3 regions of the Ideonella sp. genome follow, and region 1 is predicted to be linked to each of the others. Evidence: predicted binding sites of a transcription regulator. Region 1 holds the regulator's gene; each other region holds the start of a gene.
The links. The regulator FNR, encoded in region 1, switches genes on or off when oxygen is low (the NO sensors DNR and NnrR bind a similar motif). The targets are predictions, from matches to a motif close to TTGATNNNNATCAA.

Region 1 (5,735 bases):
GCCGCCGATGGCCGCCGCCGTGGGCAATGGGGACGACGCGCGCAACGTGGCGCAGTACGTGCTCAGCCTGTCGGGCAGCGCGCACAACGAGCTGTCGGCCCAGCTGGGCAAGCCCAAGTTCGCGGCCTGTGCCGCCTGCCATGGCGTGGACGGCAAGGGCAACGCCGCCATCGGCGCGCCGAACCTGACCGACAAGATCTGGCTGCACGGCTGGGGCGAGCCGGCGATCCTCGCGATGATCAACGGCGGCAAGACCAACGTGATGCCGCCGCAGGCCCAGCGCCTGACGCCCGAGCAGGTCGAGGTGCTGACGGCCTATGTCTGGAGCCTGTCGCACCCCACCCAGGTGGCCGGGCAGTGATCGTGATGCAGGCCCATGCGTATGCTTGAACCGACGGCCAGCAAGCCAGCGGCTCGCGTGATCCCGATCGCCCCCGCGCCGGCTGAGGCCGGTGCAGGCGAGGGCGAGGGCAGCGGCGTTCTTGTCTCGCTGTACCAGAAGCAGAACAAGATCTACCCGCGCGCGGTCAGCGGCACCTTCGCCACCTGGCGCTGGCTGCTGGTCTGGGCTACGCAGCTGGTGTTCTACGGCATGCCGTGGCTGGTCTGGAACGACCGCCAGGCGGTGCTGCTCGACCTGGTCTCGCGGCGCTTCTACATCTTCGGCCTGGTGCTCTACCCGCAGGACTTCATCTACCTGACGGGCCTGCTGATCCTCTCGGCCTACGCCTTGTTCCTGTTCACCGCGGTGGCCGGGCGTCTGTGGTGCGGCTACGCCTGCCCGCAGACGGTCTACACCGAGATGTTCATGTGGGTCGAGCAGAAGTTCGAGGGCGACCGGGCCCAGCGGATGAAGCTCGACAAGAGCCCCTGGACCTGGGAGCGCCTGGCCCGCAAGGGCGGCAAGCAGACGGTCTGGCTGGCCATCGGGCTGTGGACCGGCTTCACCTTCGTCGGCTACTTCACGCCGATCCGCAGCCTGGCGCAAGAGGCGCTGACCCTGGGCTTCGGCCCGTGGGAGTGGTTCTGGGTGCTGTTCTACGGCTTTGCCACCTACGGCAACGCCGGCTACATGCGCGAGCAGGTCTGCAAGTACATGTGCCCCTACGCGCGCTTCCAGAGCGCGATGTTCGACCGCGACACGCTGATCATCAGCTACGACACGAAGCGCGGCGAGCCGCGCGGCGCAAGGCTGCGCAAGGGCGATCCGGCGGCGGCCACGCAGGGCGCGTGCGTCGACTGCGGGCTGTGCGTGCAGGTCTGCCCGACCGGCATCGACATCCGCAAGGGCCTGCAGTACGAGTGCATCGGCTGCGCCGCCTGCATCGACGTGTGCGACGGCATCATGGACAAGATGGCCGCCGGGCTGCCCCAAGCTGCCGCGTCCACCGCGAGCGGCGGCGATGCGGCGGCCAGGGGGCCTTATCGGCGCGGGCTGATCCGCTACGCCACCGAGAACAGCCTCGCCGAGCACCTGGGCTGGCGCCAGATCCTGCAGCGGGTGCTGCGGCCGCGGGTGCTGATCTACAGCACGGTGATGCTGCTGATCGCCGGGGCCTTCGTGGCCAGCCTGGCGCTGCGCAGCCCGTTCCGGGTCGACGTGGTGCGCGACCGCGCCTCGCTGGCGCGCCTGGTCGAAGACGGCCGGGTCGAGAATGTCTTCCGGCTGCAGGTGATGAACGTGACCGAGACACCGCAGCACTACCGTGTCAGCGCGCAAGGCCTGCCAGGGCTGGCCCTGGCGCGGGGCAGCGAGTTGACGCTCGCGCCGGCCGAGGCAAGGTGGCTGACGGTGGCGTTGCAGTTGCCGCCAGAATCGGCCGCCCAGGTGGGTGCCGGCCCCCACCCGATCGAATTTCGTGTAGAACGTGAGTCTGTCGGGGCTGAGCCGCCGGCGCAGGTGAGCGAGAAATCCAGCTTTGTGGTGCCGCGCTGAGAGAGCGGCACGGTCCAACACTGGCCGCCAACGAAGGTGGCCCAGAGGAGTGAAGCGATGAATGCGACCCGTACGCAAGACCAGGCGCTGCAGGCGCGCGCCTGGTGGCGTGAGCCGATGGTGTGGCTGATGATCGGCGGCCCGCTGGTCGTGGTGGTCGCCAGCCTGGTGACTGCGGTCATCGCCGCGCGTGGGGCCGACCCCGTGCTGAATCTGCAAGAGCGTGGCGGTGTGAGCGAGCGCTCGGCCGCGCCGGACGCGATGACGCCCGCGCTGCAGGCACGCAACCACGCCGCCACCGCCAAGCCCTGATGGGTGACACCGTGGCGCCAAACGGGGGAGCCGCCATGCCCCACCACCACGTGGCAGAGATCGATGTTGCGCCGCCGGTGCGCTGGCTGTGCATCCTCTGGCCGGCCTTCCTGATGGCGGGCGTGCTTGAGATGCTGGTCTTTGCCGTCGTCGACCCCCACCAGCTTTCATGGGCCGGTGCCGATTCGGCAGACTGGCAGCCGACAACCGTCTACTCGGTGGCTTTCCTGTTGTTCTGGCTGGTGATCGCGCTCGCGTCGACGATCACCCATTTCCTGACCCACCCGAACGTCGAGTGAGCGGCGCGCGGCGCCGATGGGCGCCGTGACGGCATGGCGCCCAGCCGGTGGCTTGCGCTCAGCAGGTGGCGCCGTTGACCAGCTGCTGCAGTCCAGCCTGGTTGATGATGCGGATCTGGCGCTGCCTGACCTGCAGCAGCCCGTCTTCCTGGAACTTCGAGAACGTGCGGCTGACCGTTTCGAGCTTCAGCCCGAGGTAGCTGCCGATCTCTTCGCGCGTCATGCGCAGCACCAGCGCCGAGGCCGAGAAGCCGCGCGACTGCAGGCGCTGGGTCAGGTTCAGCAGAAAGGCCGCCAGGCGCTCTTCGGCGCGCATGCTGCCCAGCAGCAGCATCACGCCGTGGTCGCGCACGATCTCGCGGCTCATGATCTTGTGGAACTGGCGCTGCAGGTCGCCGAACTCGCGCGACAGGTGCTCCAGCTCGGCAAAGGGGATCACGCAGACCTGCGAGTCTTCCAGCGCCACGGCGTCGCAGGTGTGGCGGTCGCCGCTGATCCCGTCCAGGCCCAGCAACTCGCCGGCCATCTGGAAGCCGGTCACCTGGTCGCGCCCGTCTTCGGACGAGACCCGGGTCTTGAAGAAACCGGTGCGCACCGCAAAGAGCGACTGGAAAGGCTCACCGGCGCGAAACAGCGTGTCGCCCCGGGCCACGGTGCGGCGCGTGGCCACCAGCTGGTCCAGCCGGGCGAGGTCGGTGCTCGACAAGCCCACCGGCAGGCACAGCTCGCGCAGGTTGCAGCTGGAGCAGGCCACGTTGAAGGCGCCAGCCCGTTCGCGGGCGCGTTCCGTGGCGGCCGCGCCGGGCTCGCGCGGGGGGAAAGGGCAGGGGTCGGCAGTGGGCATGATCATCCTCAACAACGGCGCAATTTTTCGCCGCAGGGGCCCCCGTCGGCTTGCGCCAGATCAAGCGCCGGGCCGGCACTGCGCGGCACGATTGGCCCCATGCCTGATCTGACCGTTGCCCCTGCTGCCGGCATTGCCACTCCCGAGTCGACGCCGGGCGGCCTGCCGCTTTCGTTGTTGCGCCGCTTCGACGTGCCGGGGCCGCGTTACACCTCGTACCCCACGGCCGACCGGTTCGTCGAGGCCTTCGGCCCGGCCGACCTTGAACAGGCCTTGCGCCAGCGCGCCGACGGGGCCTGCGTCGGCGCCCGCACGCCGCTGTCGCTGTACGTGCACATCCCGTTCTGCGAATCGTTGTGCTACTACTGCGCCTGCAACAAGGTCATCACCAAGCACCACGATCGCGCCGCCGAATACCTGCTGGCGCTGCGCGCCGAGATCGCGCTGTATGCCAAGGTGCTGGGTGCGCCGCAGCCGGTGTCGCAGCTGCACCTGGGCGGCGGTTCGCCCACCTTCTTGAGCGACGCCGAGCTCGAAGGCCTGATGGCCGAGCTGAACGATGCGTTTCGCCTGACCCCGAATGCCGAGGTGTCGATCGAGGTCGACCCGCGCACGGTGACCGCCGAGCGCCTGGCGGCCTTCCGGCGCATGGGCTTCAACCGGCTCAGTTTCGGCGTGCAGGATTTCGACCCCGAGGTGCAGAAGGCCGTGCACCGGGTGCAGAGCTTCGAAAGCGTGCGCGACCTGATCCTGGCGTCTCGCGCGCTGGGCTACGAGTCGATCAACACCGACCTGATCTACGGCCTGCCGAAACAGACGCCGGCCTCGTTCGCCCACACCGTGGCGCAGGTGGCCGAGTTGCGGCCCGACCGCATCGCGCTGTATGCCTACGCGCACCTGCCGCAACGCTTCAAGCCGCAGCGCCGCATTGAAGCGGCGATGCTGCCGCCGCCGGGCGACCGGGTGGCCATGCTGTCCGGCGCGATCGCGGGCTTCATGGGCCATGGCTACAGCTACATCGGCATGGACCACTTCGCGCTCGCCGACGACGCGCTGGCCGCCGCCAAGCGGCAGGGCCGGTTGCACCGCAACTTCCAGGGCTACAGCACGCAGCCCGACTGCGATTTGATCGGCCTGGGCGTGTCGGCCATCGGCCGCATGGGCGCCACCTACAGCCAGAACGCGAAGACGCTGCCCGAGTACTACGACGCGATCCGCCACGGCCAGCTGCCCACCGTGCGGGGCCTGGCACTGACCCGCGACGACCTGCTGCGCCGGGCCGTGATCATGGCGCTGATGTGCCAAGGGCGGGTCGAGTTCGAGTCGATCGAGCTGGCCTACCTGGTGAACTTCCGCGACTACTTCCGGGCCGAGCTGGGCGATCTCGCCACCTTCGCGGCCGAAGGGCTGGTCACCGTGGAGCCGGGCGCGCTGCAGGTGACCGCGTCGGGCTGGTTCGTGGTGCGGGCCATCGCGATGGTCTTCGACAAGCACCTGCAGGCCGACAAGGTGCGCGAGCGCTTCTCGCGCATCATCTGAGCCGCCTGCTGCCGCGATGACCGCCGCCCTGGCGCTGACCGCCTTGCTGATGGGGCTGGCCGGCTCGCTGCACTGCGCGGCGATGTGCGGTGCCCCCAGCATGGCCGCCGTTCGCGCCTGCGGCGGCTCGGCGCGCAACGCCTGGTCGGCCTTCCACCTGGGGCGGCTGGCCGGCTACGCGCTGGCCGGCGCGGTGGCGGCCGCCAGCGTGGCGGCCCTGTCGCACTGGAGCCAGCTGAGCCCGGCGCTGCGCCCGCTGTGGGCGCTGCTGCATGTGGCGGCGCTGGCCCTGGGCCTGTGGTTGCTGATCCGGGGTCGGCAGCCCGATTGGCTCGAACGCGCCGGCCGCGGGGCGCAACGCGCGGCGCAGCCCGACGCGCAAGGCTGGCAGCGCATGACCGGCCCGGCCAAGGCCGGCGGGGTGGGGCTGGCCTGGGTGGCTTGGCCTTGCGGCTTGCTGCAGTCGGCGCTCGTGGTGGCCGCCCTGGCCAACAACGCCGCCGGCGGCGCGGCGGTGATGGCGGTGTTCGCCATCGCCTCGGCGCCCGCGTTGGGCGTGGCGCCCTGGCTGTGGAGCCGTTGGGCCACGGCCAATGGCCAGGTGCTCTCGGCCGGCGTGCAGGCCGGCGCCATCCGCCTGGCCGGCGCGCTGCTCGCCGCGGCCTCGGTCTGGGCGCTGGGTCACGACGTGATCCGGCAGATCGCCATCTATTGCGTCGGTTGAGACCGGCAGGCCCCTGGGTAGACCCGCCGGCCCCTGGGGGTGGTCAGCGGACTGACAGGCAGCCTGAACTAGAATTTCAGG
Region 2 (5,735 bases), on a different contig from region 1:
CGAATTCGTAGAAGCCCACCGAGATCGGGTGGTCTGGGCAGGGCGCGGCGCTGGTCGACGCGGCCGGCGTCGGCCCCTTCGCCACAGCGCCGGCCACGGCCAAGCCGAGCGCGGCCCAGGCCACGATGCCGGCGAGCATTGCGCGCACTCCTCGCCGCGCTGCCACGCCAAGCCCCATGGTCCGGCACCCGCGCCCACTCTGCGGCAAGCGTCCCCTGCGGTGCATCCGCTGATGCTGCCGCGGCGGCGGCCCGCTGGCAACGGGGTTCACCTCAGGGCCGGGGCGCGCCGAGGCGTTCACTTCAGGCCCAGAAAGTCCTTGACCACCTCGACGGTGCGGGCCGGGTCTTCCTCGTGCGGCACATGGCCCAGCTCGGGAAAGACGACCAGCCGGCTGCCGGCGATGTCGCGCGCGAAGCGCTGACCGTTGGGCGGCGGGATCAGGCGGTCGCGCCCGCCCCAGAGAATCAGCGTCGGCTGCTTCAGCGCCGCGATGCGCGCCGCATCCTGGCCCATCTCCAGCTGCTGCATGCGCAGGCGCAGTGCGTGGCGGTTGCCTTCGCGCAGCGTCAGCTCGAAATAGCGGTCGACCAGCGCGGCGGTCACCTTGGCCGGCTCGCCGTACACGCTCTGCACGCTGGCTTCGACCATGCCGCGCGGCAGGAACCATTCGCTCAGGGCACTGACGACCGGCAGCCGCGCGAGGCGAAAGCCCACCGGCATGTCCTCGGGCACGAAGTCGTAGCCGGCCGCGTCGACCAGCACCAGCTTGTCCACCCGCGCCGGCGCCAGCGAGGCCACCCGCCAGGCCACCTCGCCGCCGAGCGAGTTGCCGGCCAGCACCGCGTGCTGCACGTGCAACTGGTCCATCAGGTCGAGCGTGAAGCGGGCCAGCGCGTCGCCGCGGTAGTCGTCGTGCGCGTAGTCGCCGGTGAAAGGGCCCGTCAGGCCGAAGCCCGGCAGGTCGAAGCTGATCACCCGGCGCTGCGTCTTCAGCGCCGCGACCCAGCCCTCCCAGGTGTGCAGGCTGGCCGAGGTGCCGTGGATCAGCACGATCGGCGCCTGGTCGTTGCGGGGGCCCTCGTCGCGCAGGTGCACCATCTGGCCCTTGACCTCGACGAAGTCCGACGGCGCCGGCGCCCAGCGCGCCACCAGCGTCTCGACCGGCCGGTCGGGCGCGCGGGCCAGCGGCACCGCGATCGCGGTCAGCATCAGCAGCACGCCGAAGGCGCGCCAGAGCAACATCATCATGCGGCGATCTCGTGGGGGGTTTCGGGGTGCAGGTCGGTCGCCAGCTCTTCGCGCTCGTCGAAGACGAAACAGCGGCCATGCCAGTGCGGGGCGCCTTCAGTCTGCTCGAAATAGCGCAGGATGCCGCCTTCCAGCTGGTAGCCGTGCTCGACGCCCAGGGCCTGCATCACCAGCGCGGCTTTTTCGCAGCGGATGCCGCCGGTGCAGTAGCTGACCACCGTCTTGCCGGCCAGCTCTTCGCGGTGCGCGGCCAGGGCGGCGGGGAAGTCGGAAAACCGGTGCAGGCGCCAATCGAGCGCGCCGTCGAAGGCGCCGGCATCGACCTCGAAGCCGTTGCGGGTGTCCAGCATCACCACCGGCCGGCCGTCGTCGTCGTGGCCGGCGTCGAGCCAGCGGGCCAGCGTGGCCGGCGCCACCGCCGGCGCACGCCCGGCCGAGGGCCGCACGGCCGGCATGTTCATGCGGATGATCTCGCGCTTGACCTTGACCTTCAGGCGCTGAAACGGCGGCGTCTCGCTCCAGCTTTCCTTGGCGTCGAGCCCGGCGAACGGCGGGTCTTCGCGCAGGCGGGCCAGCCAGCCGCGCAACGCGGCTTCAGGCCCGGCGAGGAACAGGTTGATGCCCTCTTCGGCCAGCAGCACCGTGCCCTTCAGGCCAGCGGCCAGCGCATCGTCGTACAGGCGTTGGCGACGTGCTTCGAGCGCATCCAGCGTCACGAAGCGGTAGGCAGAGACATTGAGCACGGCAGCCGTCATCGGCGGATTCTAGGTGGCCGCCCCGGGCCGGCGCGCCCAGACCGCGCCCGCGCGTCGCGCGCCACCGCCGCCGTGAAACGCGCCGCGCTGGCGCCTGACTCAGGCCACCGGGGTCAGGTCCGGCGCCGGTGCCACGTCGAGCACGCCCGGGCTGCCGCCGCCCAGCAGAAGTTGCGGCAACTGCAGCAACCGCCAGTGCCCTTTGTCATCGGCGGCCAGCAGCCACACCTCAAGCGTCCAGCCGTGCCGAGGTCTCGGCCTTCAGCGCCTCCTTGCGCTCCTGCATCTGCTGCCCCAGGGCCTTCAGGTCGAGCTTGCTCGACGCCTTGGCCTTGGGGAACATCTCCGACTGCTCTTCCTTGACGTGGTGCTTCACGTATTCGGACAGCACCTTGACGCGCGCGTCGTAGTCTTCGCCGTCCGGCTCGGCCCCTTCGATCTGCGCGATCAGCGTCTTCAACGTCTCGTGCTCGACGCGCGCTTCCGGCACCAGCTCGGCGTCGTTCAGCGCGGCCTTCACGGCCGGGTAGAAGATCTCTTCCTCGATCTGCGCATGCACGGTCAACTCCATGCAGATCTGCGCCACCAGGCCTTTCTTCTTGTCTGGCGAGCGGCTCTTTTCGTATTGCTCGAACAGCTCGCTGACCAGCTTGTGATCGGCGCGCAGCAGCGCGGTGGCGTCGACTTTGGTGTTCGTGGTGCGGGTCGAATTCTTGCGTTCCATGGCGATGGCTTTCAGGGTGGGTTGAGAAACAGGGTGGTGGCGATGCCATGGCAAACCATGTGCCACGCACGGCGCCCGGGCGGCGCTCAGGGGCCCCCGGGTGTGGGATGGGCCCGATGGACTTGACGCGCGTCAACGCCTAGCCTCGGCGCATGAGCCCTGAATCGCTGCCGCACGACGCCGACCCCGCGCGAGGCGCCGCCACCCCCACGCCGGGCGACGCCCCGGCCCGGGTCGACGTGGCCCTCACGCCGCCGCTGAACAAGCTGCCCTGGTCGGCCCCCTGGCATTGGCTGGCGCTGGGCTGGCGCGATTTCACGCGCGCACCGGCGATCGGCCTGTTCTATGGCGCGGCGTTCGTGCTGATGGGCTGGGCGCTGATGCTGGTGTTCCAGCGGGCACCGGCGTACACGCTGGCCTTGTCGGCCGGCTTTCTGCTGCTCGGCCCGTTCCTGTGCCTGGGGCTCTACCACGCCAGCCAGGCGCTGGAGCGCGGTGAACGCCCGTCGCTGCGGGCGTCGCTGCAGGCCTGGCACATGCAGACCGGCACGCTGGCGATCTTCGGCTTCGTGCTGCTGGTGCTGGAGATGCTGTGGGGCCGCGCGTCGCTGGTGGTCTTTGCGTTGAGCTTCGACGGCATGCCCGACTTCCAGGGCTCGTTGCTGGCGCTGCTGGCACCCGACAACCTGAACTTCGTCATCGCCTACCTGCTGGTGGGCGCGGTGTTCGCCGGGCTGATCTTCGCGATCAGCGTGGTGTCGATGCCGATGATCCTCGACCGGCCCACCGATGCGATCACCGCCGGCCTGACCAGCCTGCACCTGGTGCTGACCCAGCCCGGCGTGATGCTGCTGTGGGGCGCGCTGCTGACCGTGACGGTCGTGCTGGCGATGCTGCCCGGCTTTGCCGGCCTGCTGGTGCTGGGGCCGGTGGCCGGCCATGCCAGCTGGCACGCCTACCGCCAGGCAGTGGGCCGCGACGAGCCTTCACCCACCACCTGAGCCGCGCGGCTGCAGGCTTTGGCCGATGCACCCGGCCCAAGAATCCAGGCGGCGCCCCAAAACGGAACCGGTTCCAATTTCAGTCAGAATAGCGGCTTCGAGGGCTGGCCGCCGCCTGCCCGGCCCGCCGTCAGCCCGTTTCCCGACTGTCGACCATGACCGCTCGTTCATCTGCCCTGGCCCTTGCCCTGTCCACCTGCTGGCTGCTGGCAAGCGGCCCGGTGCGTGCGGGCGACACCCCTATCGCCATGCCCACGCCCACCGCCCCGCCCCGCAGCCTGCAGGTCTTCACCACCGCCCAAGGCTCGCCCCAGCGCCTGGCCCTGACCGCCACCCTGCCACTGGGCAGCGGCGCCCAGCCGCCCGAGGGCGACGTGTCGGTCTTCGTCAACCCGGCCCTGCGCTTTCAGACGCTGCTGGGCATCGGCGGTGCGGTCACCGATGCCGCGGCCGAGGTCTTTGCCAAACTCTCGCCGGCGAAGCAGGACGAGCTGCTGAAGGCCTACTTCGACCCGGCCCAGGGCCTGGGCTATTCGCTGCTGCGCACGACCATCCACAGCTCGGACTTCAGCAGCGCCAGCTACACCTATGTGAACAACGGCGACGCCGCCCTCGCCTCGTTCGACATCGCGCCGGACCGGCGCTACCGCCTGCCGCTGCTGCAGCGCGCGCTGAAGACGGCCGCTGCCGGCGGCGGCAGCGTGACCACCTTTGCCAGCCCCTGGAGCGCCCCGGCCTGGATGAAGGACAACGCCAACATGCTGCAAGGCGGCAAGCTGCTGCCGCAATACGCCGGCGCCTGGGCGCTGTACTTCACCAAGTTCATCCGCGCCTACGAGAAAGAAGGCGTTCCCATCTGGGGCATCACGGTGCAGAACGAGCCGATGGCCAAGCAGACCTGGGAGTCGATGATCTTCACGGCCGAAGAAGAGCGCGATTTCCTGAAGAACCACCTCGGCCCGACGATGCAGCGCGAAGGCCTGGGCGACCGCAAGATCATTGTCTGGGACCACAACCGCGACCTGATCACGCACCGCGCCCACACGATCCTGGGCGACCCGGAGGCGGCGCCCTATGTCTGGGGCGTGGGCTTCCATTGGTACGAGACCTGGGCCGGCGGCGAGCCGATGCACCGCAACGTGGCCGCCGTGCACGAGGCCTACCCGAAGGTCAACCTGCTGTTGACCGAGGCCACGGTCGAGCGCTTCGACCCGGCGCGGCTGCAGTGGTGGCCGAACGCCGAGCGCTACGGCAGCCAGATGATCGCCGACTTCAACAGCGGCGCGGTCGGCTGGACGGACTGGAACATCCTGCTCGACGAGCGCGGCGGCCCCAACCACGTCGGCAACTTCTGCTTCGCACCGGTGCATGCGGACACGAAGACCGGCGAGCTGACCTACACCCCCAGCTTCGCCTACCTCGGCCACTTCTCCAAATTCATCCGCCCCGGGGCTCAGCGCGTCAGCGCGGTCAGCAGCCGCAGCACGCTTCAGACCACGGCCTTCGTCAACCCCCAAGGGCCCACGGGTCGCCAATTGGCGGTGGTGGTGATGAACAGCGGCGATGCGGCCGTCAGCTATCGCCTGCAGATCGGCGCCCAAGAGGTGGCGCTGACGATCCCCGCCCACGCCATTCAGACAATTGCCGGCTAGATGTCCGGGGCACCGCCAACGAAGGCGGCGTTCAGATCGTCAATCTGACTGGAGTCTCCCGCTCGGCGGGAGGCTGGAGGGTGCGCCCATTCATACCGGAGCTCCCTCGTGGAGGGGGCTCGGGGGAGCCGAACATACAGCCGCAGGCTAGGAGCCTTCGCGGCGCCTGCCGCGAAGGCTCCTAGCCTAGATGAACTCGCGCTCGCGCAGCCACTTGGTCGCGACCCACTTCTCGCCTTCGATCACCGGCGCGCCGCCGTGCAGCGTCTTGGTGCTGGCGTGCGGGGCGTGGTAGCTGAAGAAGACCGCGTTGCCTTTGATCGGCGCCACTTCGAGGCCGACATCGGGGAAG
Region 3 (5,735 bases), on a different contig from region 1:
TCGTTGACCTTGTAGGCCGCGTAGCCGTTGGCGCCGGTGCGCCAGGCGGCCTGGGTCGGCGGGTCATACGGCATCTCGTTCTGGAAGAAGTAGGTGCGGCCGCCGTTGCCGTTCCAGCGCACGTTGTACTTCTGGTAGTGCTCGACGAACAGGCCGTAGGCCGTCACGTTCTTGCCGTTGACGATGACGCCGGTGGCCGCGGTGTTGGTGGTCCAGCCCACGCCGGTGCCGTGGTCGGCACGCCAGGCCCAGACGTGGTCGATCAGCACGTCGTCGCTGTTGACCTCGAGGCTGGTCGCGGCCTTGCCGACACCGGCGCCACCGATGCGGAAGAACACGTCCTGCACCGAGGTCGGGTTGGCGGCGTGCGAGCCAGCGGACTTCTTCGGTCCCAGCTGCAGCAGCACCGGCGACTTGACCGGGCCGGCATCGAACAGCAGGCTGGCGATCTTGACGCCGTCGACGTCGGCGACCTTCATCGCGGTCACGCCGTTGTCGGGGATCAGCGTGGCATAACCCAGGCCCATCACGATCGTGTTCGCCTTCTTGACCGACAGCGTCTGGTCCAGGTGGTACACGCCCGGCGTGAACAGCAGGTGCATGCCGGCCTGCAGCTGCGTGTTCAGCTGCGCCGCGGTAACGCCCGGCTTGGCGATGTAGAACTTCGTCAGCGGCACGGCCTGGCCCGGCGTCTGCCCGGTGGGCGACCAGGTGGTGCCGGCCGAGTTGTTGCGCAGGAAGGGCACGAAGACCTGGTACTCGCCGGCGCCGTCGATGTAGAGGTACGGCTTTTCGCGCGTGACCGGGCTTTGCGCGATCGTCGTGTAGACCGGGTTCGGGAAGCTGTTGGCCGGCGCGCCGATCACACCCGTGAAGACCATGTTCCACACGCCGTTGAGCCAGCTGCCGATCTGGCTGTCACGTGTGAACCACTGCTGCTGCGAGTAGGGCTGCACCTGCGCGTCGATGCGCGAATCGGCGATGTAGCCGCCGCTGGCCCAGCCGTAGTTGGTGGGCGACAGGTTCAGGTTGCCCTTGACCCAGACCCGGCGCATCGGCGCGGCCTGCGCCACGGCCCAGCGGGTGCCGCCGTTGATCGGCGTGACGCTGACGTTCTCGACCGAGCGCCAGAAGTTCTGCGTCGCGTTGCCGCCGAACCAGCCGGCATCGACCGTGACCGCGTCGATCGCCACGTCCTGCGGGTGCTGGCCCACGCCCATCACCGAGGTGTAGAAGCCGACGTTGGCGTTGACCTGGTAGCGTCCGGGCTTGAACATCAGCGCATAGCGCTGCGTGCCGAACTGGTTGGTCTCTTGCTGGGCAAAGATCTGGTCCAGCTTGGCCTGCACGGTGGCCGTGCTCATCGTGTTGTCGAAGATCACGACGTTGGGGCCCAGGTCGACGGCGTGCGCCGACGATACCGACAGCGCGGCAAGCGCCGCGGCACAGATCCAGTTCAGGCCGCCGACATGCGTCGGCCGGGCTTGTCTCATGTTCATGAACTCTCCTCGTTTGATCGGGCGAGCGTGTCGCCCCGTGTCTCGTCCAAACCAACACTCGATCGACGCATTCGATGCAGGCGGCCGCCCTACCGGCCGGCCGACCCATTCTGATTGAAACCGCTTTCACGGTTGGCCACAATTTGGTAACGAGGTCTCTCGGCAGGAACAGGGTTTGTGCGGAGAGGGCGGGGCGGGCAACGCTGCGGTGAAGCCGCACCGCTGCGGGCGCGGCGTGCCGCACGGGGCTCGCCCGCCTACGCTGGCGTCACAGGTCCACGTGGCTGCCGGCGGCCGGGGCCTCGACCGCCCAGCCGAACTGCTGGGCGATCGTGTCGGCAAAGCCGCAGGCGGTGCTGGCCTCGCCGTGAACGACGAAGGTGCGGGCCGGCGGCGCCTTGAAGTGGCCCAGCCAGCCCAGCAGCGCCGCGCGGTCGGCATGGGCCGACAGCCCACCGATCGTGTGCACGCTGGCGCGCACGGCGTGTTCTTCGCCCAGCAGCCTGACGCGCTTCTCACCATCGACCAGGCGCCGGCCCAGCGTGCCTTCGGCCTGGAAGCCGATGATGACGATGGCGCACTCGGCGCGGCCCAGGTTGTGCCGAAGGTGGTGCTTGATGCGGCCGGCATCGCACATGCCGCTGGCCGCGACGATGATCGCGCCCGCCTTGATCTGGTTCAGCGCCATCGACTCGTCGACGCTCTTGGTGAAACGAAGGCTCAGCCCTTGGGGCGGCGAGCGCCGCAGCGCCAGCATCTCGCGCGTCTCGTCGTCCAGGAACTCGGGGTGCGACAGCGTGATCGCGGTCACCTTGTCGGCCATCGGCGAATCGACGAAGACCTGCATCGGCGGCAGCCGGCCCTGGCGCCGCAGGTCGGCCAGCAGGAACAGCAGCTCTTGCGTGCGCCCGAGCGCGAAGGCCGGGATGATGATGTTGCCCTGCCGGCGCCGCAGCGTGTCTTCGATCACCTGCGCCAGCTCGTCGATCGTCTCTTGCAGCGGGCGGTGCAGGCGGTTGCCATAGGTCGACTCGACCAGCAGCACGTCGGCCTGCTCGATCGGCGTGGCGTCGCGCACGACCGGCCGGCCGGGTTGGCCCAGGTCGCCGGAGAACACGAGCTTGCGTGTGCGGTCGGGCTCGGTCACCCAGACTTCGAGGATCGCCGAGCCGAGGATGTGGCCGGCGTCGCGAAAGCGGCAGCGCACCGCCTCATGCGGCTGCACCTCGGTGTCGTAGGCCACGCCTTCGAGCTGTTCGAGGCAGGCTTCGGCCTGTGCCACGGTGTACAGCAGCTCGGGCACCGGGCCCGGCCGGCCGCGGCCGCGCGCATGGTCGCGCTGCGCACGGGCCCAGTCCGACTCCTGGATGAAGGCACTGTCCAGCAGCATCACCGACAGCAGGTCGGCCGTGGCCGTGGTCGTGAAGACGGGCCCGCGAAAGCCGAGCGCACACAGCCGCGGCAGCAGGCCGCTGTGGTCGATGTGTGCATGGGTCAGCAGCACGAAGTCGATGTCGCGCGGCTCGAAGGGCCAGGGCTGCAGGTTGCGCTCGCGCGCCTCGCGCCCGCCCTGGCGCATGCCGCAATCGACCAGAAAACGCAGTTCGCCGCTCTCGACCAGAAAGCACGAACCGGTCACCTCTTGGGCAGCGCCGATGAAGCTGATTTTCATGATGGTGTGCAAGCCAGGATCATTGCATCGTCTCACAGCATGCCAAGTTGTCCAGCTCACGAGCCGTGCGGCGCTCCCTGGCCGGAATTGACGAACCTCAAGCTCTCCCGCCGCCTTTGGACGGACCATGAGATGGCATGAAGTAGGGGTTGTACATGCGGGCAAAGACTGGTGTGGGCGTCTGGCCGGCGCCAATGGCGCTCGTGGCGACACTCTTCGGTGTGACCCCTGCTCAAGCCTCCGAGGCCTTGGTGTTCGCCGTCGCCAAGCTGCCGCTCAGCATGCCCATCTATGTGGCCGAGGCAAAAGGCTACTTCTCTGCCGAGAAGCTGGACCTTCAGATTGCCGATTGCGATATCGGGCGTCAATGCCTTGACCGAATGCTCAAGGGGCAGGCGCAACTGGCGACCAGCGCCGATTCGCCCATCGTCTTCGCCAGCCTGAGCGGGGCGAAGTTCTCGATACTGGCCACGATGGCGACGATGCACAACTTCAGCAAGATCATTGCGCGGCGCGGGCTCGGGATCGCCAGCGTGGCCGATCTGCAGGATCGACGGGTCGGCACTTTCGTGGGCACCTCAGCCCACTACTTCCTGGAGATGAGCCTGCTGACCGCGGGTGTCGATCCCGTGCGCGTGAAGATCGTCCCTGTCGAGTCGTCCAGCGTGGGGCCGTCTCTGGCGTCGGGCGCCGTTGATGCGCTGGCCGTTTTCGAGCCCTTTGCATCCAGCGTGCTGAACAACCAAGCGCAGCAAGTGCGAATGCTGCCCAGCAATGGCGTGCAGACCGATACATGGAACGTCGTGGCGGCATACGCCCTGCACGGTCAACGCGACGCTGAACTGCAAGGGCTTTGCCGCGCGCTGGACAAGGCCATTCAGTTCATTGCCGAAAGCCCAGAAGAGGCGCGTGCCATCTTGCGTCGCCGGCTTGCGCTGGACACCCCCACCGTAGACGGGGTGCTGAAAGACATTGACTTCGAGCTGGAGCTGCGTCAGTCGTTGATCACCGGCCTGGAGGGGCAGGCACGGTGGGCCGTCCGCGGCGGCCTCGCCACCGGCAAGACCCCCAACTTCCTCGAGTATCTGCGGCCTGAGCCCCTCAAGCACGTTCGGGCCGGCGCGGTAAGCATCGTCCGCTAGGGTCTTCGCACCATGCGGCTACGTTCTCAGTTTGTCGTCCTTGCGAGTGTGGCCGGGATCGTTGGGGTCATTGCCTTGGTGACGCTCACATGGTCAGCACGGGAAGCCAGCCGTGTTGCGCTCGAACAGGAACTTGCGACGACCACAGCACGCGAGGTGACGGGGCTGTTGGTTCTCACGCAGGACTACTTGCTGTACGGCGAACCCCGAGCGCGGCAGCAGTGGCTGGCGCGCTATCAGCTGCTTGCCCAGGCCAATGCCGCCAGCTTGGCCGTGGAGATGAAGCGTGAGCACAGTCAAACCCCGGGTGACGATGTGGCGAGCCTGTCGGAGACATTCGCCCAGCTGACCGACATGTCGAACGTGAGCGGCGGTTCCGCATTGCAGGCCAGGCGCAGGGAGTTGCTGGTGGATCGCCTCCTCACGGGCGCCGAGACCATTGCCGAGAATGCCTACCAGCGTGAAAGAGCCTCTACGCTGCGGCGCAACGCTGCCGAGCAGCGTTTGATGTGGCTCGCCCTCGTGCTGCCATCGCTGCTGGCGCTGGTATTCGGGCTCTTGGGCTGGCATCTTTCGCGACAGGTGCTGTCACCTCTGACGAGGTTGAGCCGATCGATGGACGCGGTGGCGGCCGGCCGCCTCTCGGCCCGCGCCGGCAGCAACGCCAAGGACGAACTGGGCGACCTCTCTCGCCGCTTCGACCAAATGGCTGCCCAGCTCGAGGAGCGCGACGCAGCCCTCAGATCCAGTGAGGCCATGCTGAGGCTCGTGACCGACAACCTGCCGGCCATGATCGGCTATTGGGATCGCAACCTCACCAACCGCTTTGCCAATGCCGATTACAGGCGGTGGTTTGGCAAGTCACCCGAAGAAATCCGTGGTCGCAGGCTCGCTGACTTGCTGGGCCCCGATTTGTTCCAGAAGAACAAGCCGTTCATCGACGCCGCTCTGGCCGGTCAACGACAGGACTTTGCACGCAGCATTCCCGGACCCGACGGCGTCGTGCGTCACAGCCAGGCTGCCTATATCCCCGACGAGCATCAAGGGCGTGTCGACGGCTTCTTCGTGCTGGTGACAGACGTGACCGAGCGGGTGAACAGCGAGCAGAAGCTCGCTAGAGCACTTGAAGAGAAGGAAACGTTGCTGAAGGAGGTCTATCACCGCGTCAAGAACAACCTGCAGGTGGTGCAGAGCCTACTCAGTCTCCAGGGCCGCAATGTTCGCGACGACAGTGCGCGGGCGGCGCTGCAGGACATGGCGCTGCGGGTGCGGTCAATGGCGCTGGTTCATGAGCAGCTCTATGGCTCTTCCAGCCTCCGCGGCGTGTCATTGCCGGCGTACGTGGGCGCCTTGGCCGACCAGCTGACGATGGGTTCAGGTCGATCGACCAGTGAAGTGCGCGTGACCGTCGAGGCACCTACG

Region 2: a site for FNR is predicted at 2,853-2,866, ahead of ACE3SG_RS27735 (DUF2189 domain-containing protein). Genes of this name have one in related genera too.
Region 3: a site for FNR is predicted at 3,259-3,272, ahead of ACE3SG_RS05310 (MBL fold metallo-hydrolase RNA specificity domain-containing protein). Genes of this name have one in related genera too.

The regions. Positions count from the first base shown of each region.
Region 1 covers NZ_JAYSDQ010000026.1:52,913-58,647, reverse strand. The annotation lists gene ccoP (cytochrome-c oxidase, cbb3-type subunit III) at 1-361, shown strand, start outside; gene ccoG (cytochrome c oxidase accessory protein CcoG) at 377-1,936, shown strand; gene ACE3SG_RS26275 (hypothetical protein) at 1,994-2,248, shown strand; gene ACE3SG_RS26270 (hypothetical protein) at 2,284-2,547, shown strand; gene fnr (fumarate/nitrate reduction transcriptional regulator Fnr) at 2,606-3,391, opposite strand; gene hemN (oxygen-independent coproporphyrinogen III oxidase) at 3,491-4,930, shown strand; gene ACE3SG_RS26255 (sulfite exporter TauE/SafE family protein) at 4,947-5,654, shown strand.
Region 2 covers NZ_JAYSDQ010000030.1:36,935-42,669, forward strand. The annotation lists gene ACE3SG_RS27710 (substrate-binding periplasmic protein) at 1-139, opposite strand, end outside; gene ACE3SG_RS27715 (alpha/beta fold hydrolase) at 298-1,251, opposite strand; gene ACE3SG_RS27720 (sulfurtransferase) at 1,248-2,006, opposite strand; gene ACE3SG_RS27725 (hypothetical protein) at 2,106-2,234, opposite strand; gene ACE3SG_RS27730 (hemerythrin domain-containing protein) at 2,236-2,730, opposite strand; gene ACE3SG_RS27735 (DUF2189 domain-containing protein) at 2,883-3,731, shown strand; gene ACE3SG_RS27740 (glycoside hydrolase family 30 beta sandwich domain-containing protein) at 3,980-5,383, shown strand; gene ACE3SG_RS27745 (2OG-Fe(II) oxygenase) at 5,570-5,735, opposite strand, start outside.
Region 3 covers NZ_JAYSDQ010000003.1:131,954-137,688, reverse strand. The annotation lists gene ACE3SG_RS05315 (hypothetical protein) at 1-1,499, opposite strand, end outside; gene ACE3SG_RS05310 (MBL fold metallo-hydrolase RNA specificity domain-containing protein) at 1,768-3,171, opposite strand; gene ACE3SG_RS05305 (ABC transporter substrate-binding protein) at 3,327-4,313, shown strand; gene ACE3SG_RS05300 (sensor histidine kinase) at 4,326-5,735, shown strand, end outside.